Regions from separate parts of the Lelliottia sp. EB106-05-01-XG201 genome, predicted to be linked through region 3. Evidence: predicted binding sites of a transcription regulator. Region 3 holds the regulator's gene; each other region holds the start of a gene.
The links. Region 3 encodes PurR, which represses purine synthesis genes. Its sites were predicted from a motif close to CANGCAAACGTTTGCNTG; they were not measured.

Region 1 (4,212 bases), 280 kb from region 3:
TGTTAGCTTTACTATACCTGCGCCGGTGCTTTCTGTGAAAACAGTGACATACCCTTTTTCACAGAATTCACAAAATTCGATTAAAAAGCTGAATCAAACCACTCTTTTGATAAAAAAATATTGTCGCTGGATGGGTGGGAAAACAGACGCTAACCCCGCAGAATATTAGCGTGCTCACCTTTATATACACCTAAGCCTTCAGGCTCCCTTTTGGGCAGCCCGAAAGGTGATGTGTATTTCCCCTCTGGAGGGAAGATGTCCCGCGTATCACAGGCCCGGAGCCTGGGTAAATATTTCCTGTTGGTCGATAACATGCTGGTCGTGCTCGGCTTTTTTGTCGTATTCCCCCTGATCTCCATTCGCTTTGTCGATCAAATGGGCTGGGCGGCATTAATGGTCGGCATTGCGTTAGGGTTGCGTCAGTTTGTTCAGCAGGGGCTGGGCGTGTTTGGTGGGGCGATTGCCGACCGCTTTGGCGCAAAACCGATGATTGTCACCGGCATGCTGCTGCGCGCGGCAGGCTTTGCCACCATGGGCATTGCGCACGACCCGTGGCTTCTGTGGTTCTCCTGCTTCCTCTCCGGGATTGGCGGCACGCTGTTTGACCCGCCGCGCACCGCGCTGGTCGTCAAACTGATTCGCCCGCAGCATCGCGGTCGTTTTTTCTCCCTGCTGATGATGCAGGACAGCGCTGGGGCGGTCGTCGGCGCGCTGCTCGGCAGCTGGCTGCTGCAATACGACTTCCGCCTGGTGTGCGCTACCGGCGCGGTCCTGTTTATTCTGTGCGCCGGGTTTAACGCCTGGCTGCTGCCGGCCTGGAAACTCTCGACGGTGAAAGCCCCCGTCCGCGAAGGTCTGGGTCGCGTGCTGGCCGATAAACGCTTCGTCACCTACGTCCTGACGCTGACCGGGTATTACATGCTGGCGGTGCAGGTCATGCTGATGCTGCCGATTATGGTCAACGACATCGCAGGATCCCCTGCGGCCGTCAAATGGATGTACGCCATTGAAGCCTGTCTGTCGCTGACGCTGCTCTACCCTATCGCGCGCTGGAGCGAAAAACGTTTTCGTCTGGAACATCGTCTGATGGCGGGCCTGCTGCTGATGACCCTGAGCATGATGCCGATCGGATTAGTCGGCACCCTGCAGCAGCTCTTCATCCTGATCTGCACCTTCTATATTGGGTCGATCATCGCTGAACCGGCGCGCGAAACCCTCAGCGCCGGGCTTGCCGATCCGCGCGCTCGCGGCAGCTATATGGGCTTTAGCCGTCTGGGTCTGGCCTTTGGCGGCGCGCTGGGATACGCCGGTGGCGGCTGGCTGTTTGATGCGGGCAAAGCGCTGAATCAGCCCGAACTGCCGTGGATGATGCTCGGCGTGGTGGGCTTTATCACCCTCATCGCCCTGTGGTGGCAGTTCAGCCCGAAACGCAGCACCAGCGGGATGCTGGAGCCGGGCGCATAAAGAGACATTTCGGGCGAATGGGACTCTTTCCCCCCTGATTATCAGGTTTTTCTGCTGGTAACTGGTATACCCCCCTGACATACTGAGGCGTCAGGACAGAAGCGCCGACATCATGTTGAGGAACCCCATGAAAAAGATCGTTATTGCTGCTGCGTTCGTTGTCAGCGGCCTGCTGGTCGGTTGTAACCAGCTTACGCACTACAGCGTCAGTGAGCAGGAAATCAACCAGGCGCTGGAAAAACACAATAACTTTTCGAAGGATATCGGCGTGCCCGGCGTTGCCGATGCCCATATCGTACTGAACCACCTCGTCAGCCAGATTGGCCGCGAGGAGCCGAACAAAGTCACCCTCTCCGGCGATGCCAAACTGGATATGAACTCCCTGTTCGGTAGCCAGAAAGCGAACATCAAACTGAAGCTGAAAGCGCTGCCGGTGTTCAACAAAGAGAAAGGCGCGATCTACCTGCAGGAGATGGAGATCGTCGACGCGGAAGTGACGCCGGAGAAAATGAAACCGGTGCTGCAAACGCTGATGCCGTATCTGAACCAGTCCCTGCGGAACTATTTCAATCAGCAGCCGGCGTATGTGCTGAGCGAAGACCGAAGCAAAGGCGAGGCTCTGGCGAAGAAATATGCCAAAGGTATCGAAGTGAAACCGGGTGAAATTATTATTCCGTTTACGGATTAACCCTGAGGGCGCCACTGGCGCCCTTTTTTACACACCTATTTAACGGAAATGAGTGCAAACGAAAACGTTTCCGCCTATGATTTGTGTCCGGCAAAAACAGCCATCCTTATGACTGATTCCTGATAAGCCGGAGCATATCAATGACTGCACATCCCCAGGTTCTGAAAATCCGCCGCCCTGACGACTGGCATATCCATCTGCGCGATGGCGACATGCTGAAAACCGTTGTCCCTTACACCAGCGAAATCTATGGCCGCGCGATTGTCATGCCTAACCTGGTTCCGCCAGTCACCACAGTGGATGCCGCGATTGCCTATCGTCAGCGCATTCTCGACGCCGTTCCGGCAGGCCATGATTTTACTCCGCTGATGACCTGCTATCTGACCGACTCCCTCGATCCGAACGAGGTCGAACGCGGCTTTAACGAAGGCGTGTTTACCGCTGCCAAACTCTATCCGGCCAACGCCACCACCAACTCCAGCCACGGCGTCACCAGCACCGATGCAATTATGCCAGTGCTGGAACGCATGGAAAAACTGGGTATGCCGCTGCTGATCCACGGCGAAGTGACACACCCGGACATTGATATTTTTGACCGCGAAGCGCGTTTCATTGAGACCGTCATGGAGCCGCTGCGCCAGCGTCTGCAGGGGCTGAAAGTGGTGTTCGAGCACATCACCACTAAAGATGCCGCAGAGTACGTGCGCGACGGCAACGAGCTGCTCGCCGCGACCATTACCCCCCAGCATCTGATGTTCAACCGCAACCACATGCTGGTCGGCGGCGTGCGCCCTCACCTGTACTGCCTGCCGATCCTCAAGCGCAATATCCACCAGCAGGCGCTGCGTGAACTGGTCGCCAGCGGCTTTACCCGCGCCTTCCTCGGAACCGACTCGGCCCCGCATGCGCGTCACCGCAAAGAGGCCAGCTGCGGCTGCGCAGGCTGTTTCAACGCCCCAACCGCGCTCGCCAGCTACGCCACGGTGTTTGAAGAGATGGGTGCGCTGGAGCACTTCGAAGCCTTCTGCTCACTCAATGGCCCACGCTTCTACGGTCTGCCGGTGAATGAAAGCTTTATCGAACTGGAGCGCAAAGAGAGCCAGGTCGTCGATTCTATCGCCCTGACGGACGACACCCTGATCCCGTTCCTGGCCGGTGAAACCGTTAACTGGACGGTTAAACAGTAATTTTTTGTCGCCCCCTGTTGTAAGTTCGACATGATGCCTGTATAAATACACAGTATATTACACAGGGGGCCATTATGCGTATTGAAGTCACTATCGCCAAAACCACCGCTTTGCCTGCTGGCGCGCTGGATGCGCTGGCCGGAGAACTCTCCCGTCGCATCAACGAGACTTTCCCCGATCAAAACGGGAACGTCACCGTGCGTTACGCCACTGCCAACAATCTCTCCGTTCTCGGCGGGGCGAAAGATGATAAAGATCGCATCAGCGAAATCCTGCAGGAAACCTGGGAAAGCGCCGACGACTGGTTCATCACCGAATAATTATTTCTCCCTCATTGTCTTTTTTTGCCGGGTCGCCCCGGCTTTTTTTATGCTTTTAAAATAAGTTCAAATTAATTGCGTATCTTCTTAAAAAAACGTGAATAAGATGGCGTTTTATTGTTCAAACAATCCTAAAAAGCAGAAAAATGTGTTGCTGCCTGTTTATTTTCCCCTGCATATCCCTTATTTATTGATATACTGAAGTTGCTTCAGAAAAACACGCATTGAACCTCACAGTCGTTGTCTTCTAACACGTATTACGGGGGTTATGATGGAAAAGAATAATGAAGTCATCCAGACCCATCCTCTTGTCGGATGGGATATCAGTACCGTAGACAGCTACGATGCACTGATGCTGCGTTTGCACTACCAGACCCCGAATCAGCCTAGCCGTGAAGAAGCGGAAGTTGGTCAGACACTGTGGCTGACCACCGATGTTGCACGCCAGTTTATTTCTATTTTAGAGGCAGGTATTGCCAAAATAGAGTCTGGCGACTACCAGGAAAATGAGTATCGTCGGCATTAAATTTATGCCCTACATTCACTCAACAGG
Region 2 (4,212 bases), 1.8 Mb from region 3:
ATGAGCCTGGCCGAGACGCTGGCGCAGGCCTGGCAGGACAGCGAAGATTGCGGCGCGTATTCCGTGCTTTGTCAGTATCAGAAACGTCGTCAGGCAGATAAAGAGGCCACCATCGGCGTGACCGATGGGCTGGTGCATCTTTTCGCGAATCGCTGGGCACCACTGGTGGCCGGGCGCAACGCGGGGCTGATGGCGATGGAACTATTCATTCCGGCACGCGACGTGCTGGCGCAGCGAACTCTCGGTTGGGTCGCTCGTTAAGGAGTTACTAAGTGCAGAATGTTGATGTTGCCATTGTTGGCGGCGGAATGGTGGGGCTGGCGCTGGCCTGCGGTTTACAGGGCAGCGGCCTGCGTGTGGCGGTGCTTGAGAATAAACCGCCACAGCCCGTTGCGCAGGACTCAGCGCCAGAGCTGCGCGTGTCGGCCATTAACGCCGCCAGCGAAAAGCTGTTAACGCATCTCGGCGTCTGGTCTGATATCAAGTCGTTTCGCGCCAGCTGCTATCACGGCATGGAAGTGTGGGACAAAGACAGCTTCGGTCATATTGCTTTTGATGACGAAAGCATGGGCTACAGCCATCTGGGCCACATCGTTGAAAATGCGGTGATCCACCACGCCCTGTGGCGCAAAGCGCAGAGCTGTTCCGACGTCACCCTGATGGCTCCCGCCCAGGTGCAACAGATTGCCTGGGGCGAAAACGAAGCTTTCCTGACGCTGCAAAACGGCGACATGCTGACCGCCCGGCTGGTGGTGGGCGCCGATGGTGCCAACTCCTGGCTGCGTAACAAAGCCGATATTCCGCTCACCTTCTGGGATTACCGTCATCATGCGCTGGTGGCGACGATCCGCACCGCAGAGCCGCACGGCGGCGTGGCGCGTCAGATTTTCCACAACGACGGTATTCTGGCGTTTCTGCCGTTAAGCGATCCGCATCTGTGCTCCATCGTCTGGTCGCTGGTGCCGGAGAAAGCGCAGCAGATGGAGGCCGCCACGCCGGACGCGTTTAATCAGGCGCTGTGCATGGCTTTTGATAATCGTCTTGGGCTGTGCACGCTTGAAAGTGAGCGCCAGCTCTTCCCGTTGACCGGCCGCTACGCGCGTCAGTTTGCCTCGCACCGAATGGCGCTGGTCGGCGATGCGGCGCACACCATTCATCCGCTGGCCGGGCAGGGCGTGAATCTGGGCTTTATGGATGCCGCGGAGCTGATTGACGAGCTACGTCGTCTGCATCGCGAAGGCAAAGATATTGGTCAGCACCTCTACCTGCGCCGCTACGAGCGCAGCCGCAAACACAGCGCAGCGATGATGCTGGCGGGGATGCAGGGCTTCCGCGAGCTCTTTGCCGGTAACAATCCGGCGAAAAAACTGCTGCGCGACGTCGGCCTCAAACTGGCGGACACGCTTCCCGGCGTTAAACCGCAACTTCTGCGTCAGGCGATGGGCTTAAACGATCTCCCCGAGTGGCTGCGTTAAGCACAAAACGTTAAATTAGACCCCCATCACACTTTCCTCTCCCGGCCTTTGTGCCGGGATGTTTCCCTCGTTTGAAATATTCTAATTCCACTCCTCTTTTCGCATTAGATTATCTAATGTCGCGTTTTTTTCATGACGGAAAATAGGCGCGTTTTTCCGCAGGAAATATCAGCCTGTGCTCAATTTTGTGAAATTTAAGTTAATTTTATGCGGGTTAAATCGCATTTTGCCAGTGAATAACTCTGTAGGCTTTTCAGCGTTTTTTGGTCATATGCTAATGTGATGACCCGTTTTACCTTATGGTTAATCGCCGGTTTCGGTGGTAACTTCAGGGAAAAGAGAACGTTTGCGTCGACGTCCTGGAGTGATGCCGACGCCGGGTTTCGTGGTGAGAAATTTCGCGCGAAACGCAAGATTGCCCTGCTCTGATCATTCAACGAGGACAAGATGGCTCAACAGACTCCTTTGTACGAACAACACACTTTATGCGGCGCGCGCATGGTCGATTTCCATGGCTGGATGATGCCGCTGCACTACGGCTCGCAGATCGATGAGCACCACGCGGTGCGCACCGATGCCGGGATGTTCGATGTCTCCCATATGACCATCGTCGATTTGCGCGGCAGTCGCACCCGGGAGTTTCTGCGTTATCTGTTGGCGAACGACGTCGCCAAACTCAAGACGCCAGGCAAAGCGCTCTATACCGGGATGCTAAACGCCTCCGGCGGCGTGATTGATGACCTGATCGTCTATTACTTCACTGAAGATTTCTTCCGCCTCGTTGTTAACTCCGCCACCCGCGAAAAAGACCTCTCCTGGATTTCCGAACACGCCGCCAAATTCGCCATCGATATCACCGTTCGCGACGATCTTTCCCTGATCGCCGTGCAGGGGCCGAACGCGCAGGCCAAAGCCGCTTCCCTGTTCAGCGATGAGCAGCGTAAAGCCGTGGAAGGCATGAAGCCGTTCTTCGGCGTGCAGGCAGGCGATCTGTTCATTGCGACCACCGGTTACACCGGGGAAGCGGGCTACGAAATTGCGATGCCGAACGAGAAAGCGGCCGATTTCTGGCGTGCGCTGGTCGAAGCCGGTGTTAAACCTGCCGGTCTGGGCGCGCGCGATACGCTGCGTCTCGAAGCCGGGATGAACCTCTACGGTCAGGAGATGGACGAAGGGATCTCTCCGCTGGCGGCCAATATGGGCTGGACCATCGCATGGGAACCGGCTGACCGTGATTTCATTGGTCGCGAAGCCCTGGAATCGCAGCGCGAGAAAGGCACCGAGCAGCTGGTCGGCCTGGTGATGAAAGAGAAAGGCGTGCTGCGTAACGAACTGCCAGTGCGTTTCACCGATGCCAGCGGCAATCTTCACGAAGGCGTTCTCACCAGCGGGACCTTCTCACCGACGCTGGGCTACAGCATTGCGCTGGCGCGCGTCCCGGCCGGGATTGGCGAGACTGCCGTGGTGCAGATCCGCAACCGCGAAATGCCGGTCAGCGTGACTAAACCGATTTTTGTTCGCGCCGGTAAGCCGGTCGCCTAATCATTTTTATCAGGAGAATTCCAATGAGCAATGTGCCAGCAGAACTGAAATACAGCAAAGAACACGAATGGCTGCGCAAAGAAGCCGACGGCACTTACACGGTAGGCATCACCGAGCACGCGCAAGAGCTGCTGGGTGACATGGTCTTCGTAGACCTGCCGGACGTCGGTGCGACCGTTAGCGCGGGCGACGACTGCGCCGTGGCGGAGTCGGTGAAAGCCGCGTCTGACATCTACGCGCCAGTGGGCGGCGAAATCGTGGCCGTCAACGACGCCCTGAGCGACTCCCCGGAGCTGGTCAACAGCGAGCCGTACACCGGCGGCTGGATCTTCAAAATCAAAGCCAACGACGAAGCAGAAGTTGAAGCTCTGCTGGATGCGACTGCGTACGCCGCACTGTTAGAAGACGAGTAAAGTTGTGCCGGATGGCACTGCGTTTATCCGGCCTACAGAGCAGCGTAGGCCCGGTAAGCGCCAGCGCCACCGGGCAAAAAAGTTCGAGACAAATACGATTCACTGCACGTTTCAGGAACCATCGCTCATGACACAGACTTTAAGCCAGCTTGAAAACCGTGGCGCTTTCATTGAACGTCACATTGGGCCGGATGCTCAGCAACAGCAGGAGATGCTGAAGACAGTTGGCGCGGATTCGTTAAACGCACTGATCGGCCAGATCGTGCCCAAAGACATTCAGCTCGCCACGCCGCCGCAGGTGGGTGATGCGACCACTGAATACGCCGCGCTGGCAGAGCTGAAGGCAATTGCCGGCCTCAACAAGCGCTTTAAGTCTTACATTGGCATGGGCTACACCCCTGTGCAGTTACCGCCGGTGATCCTGCGCAACATGCTGGAAAATCCAGGCTGGTACACCGCCTATACCCCTTATCAGCCAGAAGTCTCTCAGGGACGTCTGGAAGCGCTGCTGAACTTCCAGCAGGTGACGCTGGATCTGACCGGTCTTGATATCGCCTCCGCCTCGCTGCTTGATGAAGCGACCGCCGCCGCCGAAGCGATGGCGATGGCAAAACGCGTCAGCAAACTGAAAAACGCGAACCGCTTCTTCGTCGCTGCTGATATCCATCCGCAGACGCTGGACGTGGTCCGTACTCGCGCGGAAACCTTCGGCTTTGACGTGATTGTCGACGACGCTGAAAAAGTGCTGGATCATCAGGATGTGTTCGGCGTGCTGTTGCAGC
Region 3 (4,212 bases):
GGCGCACCAGCACCGACAGCTCTTTGCGCACGTCCGGGCGCTCGCCCGCCTCGCCTTTCGGCAGGGAGAAGAACAGCGCGATCATCGCCACCACGCCCAGCCCGGCGGTCGCCAGGAACGACATTCGCCAGCCAATCACTTCCCCGAGCCAGGTCGCCGCCGGAACGCCGCCAATGTTGGCGATGGTCAGGCCCATAAACATCGTCGCCACCGCGCTCGCCTGTTTATGTTTTGGCACCACGCTCGCGGCCACCACTGAGCCTAAGCCAAAGAACGCGCCATGGTTCAGGCTGGTCAGAATGCGCGACAGCAGCAGCGTCGTGTAATCCGGCGCAATCGCCGACAGCACGTTGCCGAGGGTAAAAATCGCCATCAGGAAGATCAGCGCATTGCGGCGGGCGCGATGGGAGAGCAATAGCGTCATGAGCGGCGCACCGATCATCACACCAATTGCATAGGCGCTGATGAGCATCCCCGCCGCTGGAATGGAGACGTCCACGCCTTTAGCAATGACGGGCAGCAGCCCCATCGGGGAAAACTCGGTGGTGCCGATGCCAAAAGCGCCAATCGCCAGGGCCAGCAGGGGAAAATTGATTTTCATTGTTAACTCCGGATGCCGTGTCGTCGTCATCGCGCGACACGGGACTAAGATGGCAAAAGCATGACATCAATCACAAAAAATGAGAAGTTAACAAATTAGCAAAAGATTTTTGCAGGATGGGTAACAATCAGGGAGAGGAGACGAGGGAGAGAACTCTCCCTCGCTTAAATCAGTGCAGGGCTGCGGTCAGACCTGCTGCAACAATCAAAGCCAGCACAATAACGGTCGTGGTCAGCGAAAACTTCAGATCGGTACTCATCAATTTTTCTCCTTTTAATCACCTTACGAAAAGTGAGCTTGCTCATTTTTACACAGTTTACCCCAAAAATCTTCCTGGATTTAGACTGATAACCGTTTTTGCTCTTCCCCTTTTCATCAAGATAAGACAAAATTCCACGCTAAATTTATAAGCGTACCGGCCACTGACCCCCTCCTGACGTTCTGAGTCGTTTTCCCGGCGTATCGCAATTCACATTGCGAGATAAGGGTGAGAGAAGGCAAACGTTTACCTTTAAGTATTTCAGGAGTTTAAGATATGGTCTGGAGTGACATGTAATGGCAACAATTAAAGATGTGGCGAAACGCGCAAACGTTTCCACTACAACCGTATCACATGTAATTAACAAAACGCGTTTTGTTGCGGAAGAGACGCGCAACGCCGTATGGGCTGCCATCAAAGAGCTGCACTACTCCCCGAGTGCCGTGGCGCGCAGCCTGAAAGTGAACCACACCAAATCGATCGGCCTGCTGGCGACCAGCAGCGAAGCCGCCTATTTCGCGGAGATCATCGAAGCCGTTGAGAAAAACTGCTTCCAGAAGGGCTACACCCTGATCCTTGGCAACGCCTGGAACAGCCAGGAAAAGCAGCGCGCTTACCTGTCGATGATGGCGCAAAAGCGCGTCGATGGCCTGCTGGTGATGTGTTCTGAATACCCGGAATCCGTGCTCTCCATGCTGGAAGAGTACCGTCACATCCCGATGGTGGTGATGGACTGGGGCGATACCCGCGCCGATTTCACCGACTCCGTGAACGACAACGCCTTCGAAGGCGGCTACATGGCGGGCCGTTACCTGATTGAACGCGGCCACCGCGAAATCGGCGTGATCCCGGGTCCGCTGGAGCGCAACACCGGCGCAGGCCGTCTGGCTGGTTTCATGAAAGCGATGGAAGAAGCGCTGATCACGGTGCCGGAAAACTGGATCGTGCAGGGCGACTTCGAGCCGGAGTCCGGCTATCGCGCGATGCAGCAGATTGTCTCCCAGTCACATCGCCCGACCGCGGTCTTTATCGGCGGCGATATTATGGCGATGGGCGCGCTTTGCGCAGCCGACGAACTCGGTTTGCGCGTCCCGCAGGACATTTCTGTGATCGGGTACGATAACGTGCGCAACGCCCGCTACTTCACCCCGGCGCTGACGACCATTCACCAGCCGAAAGACTCGCTGGGTGAAACGGCCTTCAACATGCTGATGGACCGCATCGTCAGCAAACGCGAAGAGTCGCAGTCGATTGAAGTCCACCCGCGCCTGATTGAGCGCCGCTCCGTCGCCGACGGTCCGTTCCGCGACTACCGCCGTTAATCACCTCTGAGGGGCCGGTTATTCCGGCTCCTTCAGCCACTCTCTGTTCAGCGTTTCGCTATCCCCCAGATACTCCAGCAGCCACGCCAGGGCCGGTGACATATCGTTTTGCTGCCAGGTCAGGCAACAGGCCGCATCCGGGAACGGGTTTTCCAGCGTTAAGGCCACCCACTCACCGCGATCGATACGCGGACGCGCGAAATGCACCGGCACCATCCCGACGCACAGCCCTGCGGAAAGACAGGTCGCCGAGGTTTCCCAGTCAGGGGCCACCACCCGCCGCTGGTTATCCAGCAGCCAGGTGATGCGTTTTGGCAGCGATCGGGACGTATCTTCCAGCACCAGCGACGGCCAGTTGCGCAACGTGTCATCGCTCAACGGGCCTTCAATAGCGGCGAGGGGATGATCGCGCGCCACGACGCAGGTCCAGCTCAGGGCTCCCATATCGCGAAAGGCATAACGTCCGCCCACCGGGATCGCCTGCGTGGCACCGATCGCCATCTCCACCCTGCCGTCAGAGAGCGCATCCCACACGCCGTTGAACACCTCCTGGGACACGCGCAGCTCCACGTCCGAGAAGTGGCGGTAAAAATCGACCACCATCTGGCGGGTGCGTTCCGGTTTGACGATGTTATCCACCGCAATGGCGAGATGGCCGCGCCAGCCGTTGGCAATCTGCTGACACTGCTCGCGGGTGATCATCATTTTTTTGATAACAGATCGCCCTTCTTTCAAAAACCAGACGCCCGCAGGCGTCAGGACGACGTCGCGGTGGCGGCGCTCAAACAGCGGAACCGCCAGCCACTCTTCAAGCTGACGCACGGTATAGCTTACCGCAGACGGAACGCGGTGCAGTTCCTGGGCCGCGCCGCTAAAGCTGCCGTTGCGCGCAACCGCATCAACCACTTCTAAGGAATATTCAGACCACATTTTTTGCCTGCAAAATTTTTGAATGCAACCACCAAATATTAGCGTTTCACAAGGCAGTTTGCACTCCCTACACTCTGCGCCAGTGAATACCCGCCCTCTTTAGGAAATAAAAACAATGCAACCCAACAAAGGATTCCTGGTCTGGCTCGGCGGCTTAAGCGTGCTGGGCTTCCTGGCCACCGACATGTACCTGCCCGCGTTTGCCGCGATGCAGGCGGATTTACAGACCCCAGCCGCCGCCATCAGCGCCAGCCTGAGCCTGTTCCTCGCCGGTTTTGCCTTCGCGCAGCTGCTGTGGGGGCCGCTCTCCGACCGCTACGGTCGTAAACCGATTTTACTCTTAGGTCTGGCGATTTTTGCCGTCGGCTGTCTGGGCATGCTCTGGGTGCGCGATGCGACCTGGCTTCTGGTACTGCGTTTTATCCAGGCATTCGGCGTGTGTGCCGCGGCGGTGACCTGGCAGGCGCTGGTCACGGACTACTATCCCGCTTCACGCGTGAACCGCATTTTTGCCACCATCATGCCGCTGGTCGGTCTTTCTCCGGCCCTGGCCCCGCTGCTCGGCAGCTGGATCCTGGTGCATTTTGACTGGCAGGCAATCTTCGCCACCCTGTTTATCATCACCCTGGTGCTGATGTTACCGGCCTTCGCGCTGAAACCGGCGCCAGCCAAACCGGCTGAAACGACGGATAATCGCGTCACCTTCCTCTCCCTGCTGCGCTCCCGCGCCTATCGCGGCAACGTGCTGGTCTACGCCGCCTGTTCCGCCAGCTTCTTTGCGTGGCTGACCGGTTCGCCGTTTATTCTGCACGATATGGGCTACAGCCCGGCGGTGATTGGTCTGAGCTATGTCCCGCAAACCATCGCCTTCCTGGTCGGCGGTTATGGCTGCCGCGCGGCGCTGCAAAAATGGCAGGGACAGCAGATGCTGCCGTGGCTGCTGGTGCTCTTCGCGGTGAGTGTGATTGGGACCTGGGCCGTTGGCTTTATTCCAGACGTCGGGCTGACGGAGATTCTGATCCCGTTCTGTGTGATGGCCGTGGCGAACGGTGCGATCTATCCTATCGTGGTGGCGCAGGCGCTGCGTCCGTTCCCGCATG
Region 4 (4,212 bases), 980 kb from region 3:
GGAGATCCTGTTACGCAATGAGTACGACACCTGTCGGCGCGCTCATCGCGAAGCGGCGATCCTGATTATCGATATCGATCATTTCAAGAGTATCAACGACACCTGGGGCCACGACGTGGGCGACGAGGCGATTATCGCCGTCACGCGACAGCTGCAGTTGACCCTGCGCGCCGGGGATATGATTGGGCGCTTCGGCGGAGATGAGTTTGCGGTGATCATGAGCGGCACGCCAGCGGAAAGTGCCATCGCGGCGATGTCTCGTGTGCATGAGCGGCTGGCGGTCTTAACGCTGCCCTGCGCGCCGCAGGTGCGACTGCGGATCAGCGTCGGGGTGGCCCCTCTGACGGAAGAGTTTTGTCACTATCGGGAGTGGTTAAAAGCGGCGGATGTGGCGTTGTACAAAGCGAAAAATGCCGGACGCAACCGCACCGAAGTGGCGGCCTGACGCCCGGCGCGCTTCATCAGGACTTACTGAGTTGCTCTGATTTTTTCATGCACTTGTTCATCGCTTCAATCACCGCCGAGCGGAATCCACGCTCTTCCAGAACGCGCACGGCTTCGATGGTGGTGCCGCCCGGTGAACAGACCATATCTTTCAGTTCGCCCGGATGTTTGCCCGTTTCCAGCACCATTTTCGCGGAGCCCATCACCGCCTGGGCGGCAAATTTATAGGCCTGCGCGCGCGGCATTCCGCCGAGCACCGCGGCATCGGCCATCGCTTCGATAAACATGAAGACATACGCGGGCGCAGAGCCGCTGACGCCCACCACCGGATGAATCATCGCTTCGGCAATCACTTCGGCTTCGCCAAAGCAGCGGAAAATGTTCAGCACGTCGGCCACGTCCTCCGGTGTCACCAGCGCGTTCGGCGTGACGGAAGTCATCCCCGCATTGACCAGCGACGGGGTGTTTGGCATGGCGCGGACAATTTTGCGATCGTGGCCGAGGGCGCGCGCGAGCTGATCGAGGGTCACGCCCGCGGCGATGGAGACCACCAGGGTCTCTTTGTTCAGGCTGGAGGTGATGTCGCTCAGAACCTTGATCATGATGTTAGGTTTGACGGCACCAAAGACGATATCCGCAATCTGGGCAACTTCCTGCGCGCTTTCGGCAGCGTTAATTCCGTATTCATCACGCAGCGCGGCGACTTTATCCGGTGACGGGGTGTAGACCCAAATCTGCCCTGGCAACACCTGGCCGCTGGCGATCAGACCGCCGAGAATGGCTTTTCCCATATTGCCGCAGCCGATAAAACCGATTTTTTTGTCCATCACGTCTCTCCGTTATGATGCGTTGTGAGTTCTGATTTATAGCTTAACAACGAAAAGCAGGCGACAATAGCCACCAATGTCATCCAGGGGAGAAACTATGGCGATTTGGGTGGATGCGGATGCGTGTCCGAATGTCATTAAAGAGATTTTATTCCGCGCGGCCGAGCGTGTGCAGATGCCGTTGACGCTGGTTGCAAACCAGAATTTGCGCATTCCGCCGTCGAAATTTATTCGTTCAATGCGCGTTCCGGCCGGGTTCGACGTGGCGGATAACGAAATTGTGCGCCTGTGCAGCCCTGAAGATTTGGTGATCACCGCCGATATTCCTCTCGCAGCAGAAGTGCTGGAGAAAGGCGCAGCGGCGCTGAATCCGCGCGGTGAACGTTACTCGCCCTCCACGATCCGCCAAAAACTGACGATGCGCGATTTTATGGATACCCTGCGCGCGAGCGGTGTGCAGACCGGCGGGCCGGATTCGCTATCGCAACGTGACCGCCAGCAGTTCGCCGCTGAGCTGGATAAGTGGCTGCTGGAAGTGAAGCGCCGCAACGCGTAATGATAAGCATTGCTGATTTATGGTATAGTGTGGCAACCGCAGGGTTGTCATCGCCTGATGCTTTGCAGTAAAGTTGACGCACCCGCTTATGCAATGATTTCTTTACAGAGACTGCGCGCTAAACTCACTCATCACGCTCTCTGTCATGCAAACATATTCTTGTTGTAATCCAATTTTTACAGTTACCTTGCGTACTAGTTTAATGGTATTATTGCTCGTTTTTTGACATCACACGCCGCAACCTCGCGGTATCAAGGGGAACACCAGGCTATGACCCAACCCATCTTTTTAGTTGGCCCCCGTGGCTGCGGAAAAACAACCGTAGGCCTCGAACTGGCGCGCGTGAGTGACAGCCAGTTTGTCGATACCGATCACTGGCTGCAAACGCACGCTCGTCAGACCATCGCGGAGATCGTCGAAAAAGAAGGCTGGGAGAGTTTCCGCACGCGTGAGTCTGAAACTCTGGAAGCTGTCACCGCGCCTTCGACCATTGTCGCCACCGGCGGCGGAATTATTCTTGCAGAGCGTAATCGCCAGTTTATGCGCGAGAAAGGGATTGTGATTTACCTGTGCGCGCCAGTTTCTACGCTGGTAGAGCGCCTGGAAGCCTTCCCGGAAGAGGGTCAGCGCCCGACACTCACCGGAAAGCCCATCAGCGAAGAGGTGAGCGAAATTCTCGCCGAGCGCGACGCTCTGTACCGCGAAGCGGCGCACCACGTGATCGGCGCTTCGCTCTCGCCGGAACAGGTCGTAAATCAGATTGTTACCGCCCTGCGTCTGGCTTGCGCCAGCTAACTGGCGTCTATACTCATAGTTTAGCCCTCGTAAAAAGGATGAACTATGCCAACCAGACCGCCATACCCACGCGAAGCACGCATTGTCACTGTTGAAAAAGGCACCGGTACCCAAACCGTGACCTGGTATCAATTGCGTGCGGATCATCCCAAACCCGACTCCCTGATCAGCGAACACGAAAGCGAGCAGGAAGCCCTGGATGCCAAACGCCGCTACGAAGATCCCGATAAGTCCTGATACAAATCTGAAATCCACCATAACCGTGTCTGAATCACACTTTTAACTCAACGATAATGTTAAGTGAGGGTTAATATTTAGTTATTACAGTGGGATTCAGAACGGGCGTTCGATCTTTACATTTCGGTGTGGAGATATGCTGCTACGCTTTTGTCCTGTTTAAGCTGAAACAAGAACCGCGCAGCGTATTGAGCTTGTGCCTGTATTATCGCAGTGGTAGTGAAGAAAGGCGAAAAAGATGAAGGCAACATTGGCGATCCTCACCATCGGAGTGGTCCCTGTCAGCGAAGTTTTACCGCTCCTGACGGAGCATGTCTCTGAACAACAAATCACCCATCTGAGCCTGCTGGGCAAGATGAGTCGGGAAGAGGTCATGGAAGACTACGCACCCGTCGCCGATGAGGTGACGCTGCCGACATTGTTAAGCGACGGTAAACTAGCGCACGTTTCACATCACAAAATCGAACGTGCATTACAGGGTGTCATTGAAGTGCTCGATAACCAGGGATACGACGTGATCCTGTTGATGAGCACCGCTCCGATTTCCGGTCTTATGGCACGAAATTCTATCCTCCTTGAACCGATGCGAATCATTCCTCCGCTGGTGGCCTCGATTGTGGACGGGCATCAGGTCGGGGTGATTGTGCCGATTGAAGAACTTCTCGCTAATCAGATCGCCAAATGGAAAGTTCTGCAACGCACGCCGCTGTTTGCGCTGGCGAATCCGATTTGGGACAGCGAAGCCAAACTGATTTCAGCGGGGCGTGAACTGCTGGAGCAGGGCGCGGACGTCTTGATGCTGGATTGCCTCGGTTTTCACCAGCATCACCGCGATCTCCTGCAAAAAGCGCTCGATGTGCCGGTGCTGCTCTCAAACGTACTGGTCACGCGCCTGGCGTCTGAATTACTGGCCTGATGATTTTGCGTGACAGGCACGGAGGCTGGCCCCTATAGTGGATTTTTATCCAAAGACATAAGGGCCAGTTCATGCTTCAAAGTAACGAATACTTTTCCGGTAAAGTGAAATCCATTGGTTTTACCAGCAGCAGTACTGGCCGTGCCAGTGTCGGCGTGATGGCTGAAGGGGAATACACCTTTGGTACCGCAGAGGCTGAAGAGATGACGGTCGTCAGTGGCGCGCTGAACGTGCTGTTGCCTGGCGAAACCGAGTGGAAGGTGTACTCTGCTGGAGAAGTTTTCAACGTCCCTGGCCACAGCGAATTTAACCTGCAGGTTGCCGAGCCGACTTCTTATCTGTGTCGTTATCTGAAATAAAAAAAGGCCGGGTAGCGTTAACGCTCACCCGGCCTTTTTCTTCACGGTTTAGCGCTGCGCTTCGCCGCCTAAACCTTC

Region 1: pyrC (dihydroorotase) is a predicted target of PurR. The motif match lies at 2,210-2,227, and genes of this name have one in related genera.
Region 2: gcvT (glycine cleavage system aminomethyltransferase GcvT) is a predicted target of PurR. The motif match lies at 1,811-1,828, and genes of this name have one in related genera.
Region 4: aroL (shikimate kinase AroL) is a predicted target of PurR. The motif match lies at 1,972-1,989, and genes of this name have one in related genera.

The regions. Positions count from the first base shown of each region.
Region 1 covers NZ_JBYTDV010000001.1:2,925,951-2,930,162, forward strand. Annotated here, with positions in the region: gene mdtH (multidrug efflux MFS transporter MdtH) at 256-1,464, shown strand; gene AC3WS9_RS13770 (lipoprotein) at 1,592-2,152, shown strand; gene pyrC (dihydroorotase) at 2,293-3,339, shown strand; gene dinI (DNA damage-inducible protein I) at 3,414-3,659, shown strand; gene bssS (biofilm formation regulator BssS) at 3,931-4,185, shown strand.
Region 2 covers NZ_JBYTDV010000001.1:884,066-888,277, forward strand. Annotated here, with positions in the region: gene ubiH (2-octaprenyl-6-methoxyphenyl hydroxylase) at 1-261, shown strand, start outside; gene ubiI (FAD-dependent 2-octaprenylphenol hydroxylase) at 273-1,475, shown strand; gene gcvT (glycine cleavage system aminomethyltransferase GcvT) at 1,923-3,017, shown strand; gene gcvH (glycine cleavage system protein GcvH) at 3,041-3,430, shown strand; gene gcvP (aminomethyl-transferring glycine dehydrogenase) at 3,558-4,212, shown strand, end outside.
Region 3 covers NZ_JBYTDV010000001.1:2,642,878-2,647,089, forward strand. Annotated here, with positions in the region: gene AC3WS9_RS12445 (MFS transporter) at 1-601, opposite strand, end outside; gene cydH (cytochrome bd-I oxidase subunit CydH) at 771-860, opposite strand; gene purR (HTH-type transcriptional repressor PurR) at 1,157-2,182, shown strand; gene punR (DNA-binding transcriptional activator PunR) at 2,201-3,112, opposite strand; gene punC (purine nucleoside transporter PunC) at 3,228-4,212, shown strand, end outside.
Region 4 covers NZ_JBYTDV010000001.1:3,624,066-3,628,277, reverse strand. Annotated here, with positions in the region: gene adrA (diguanylate cyclase AdrA) at 1-445, shown strand, start outside; gene proC (pyrroline-5-carboxylate reductase) at 462-1,271, opposite strand; gene AC3WS9_RS17015 (YaiI/YqxD family protein) at 1,369-1,827, shown strand; gene aroL (shikimate kinase AroL) at 2,098-2,622, shown strand; gene yaiA (protein YaiA) at 2,668-2,859, shown strand; gene AC3WS9_RS17000 (AroM family protein) at 3,098-3,775, shown strand; gene ppnP (pyrimidine/purine nucleoside phosphorylase) at 3,847-4,134, shown strand; gene rdgC (recombination-associated protein RdgC) at 4,183-4,212, opposite strand, start outside.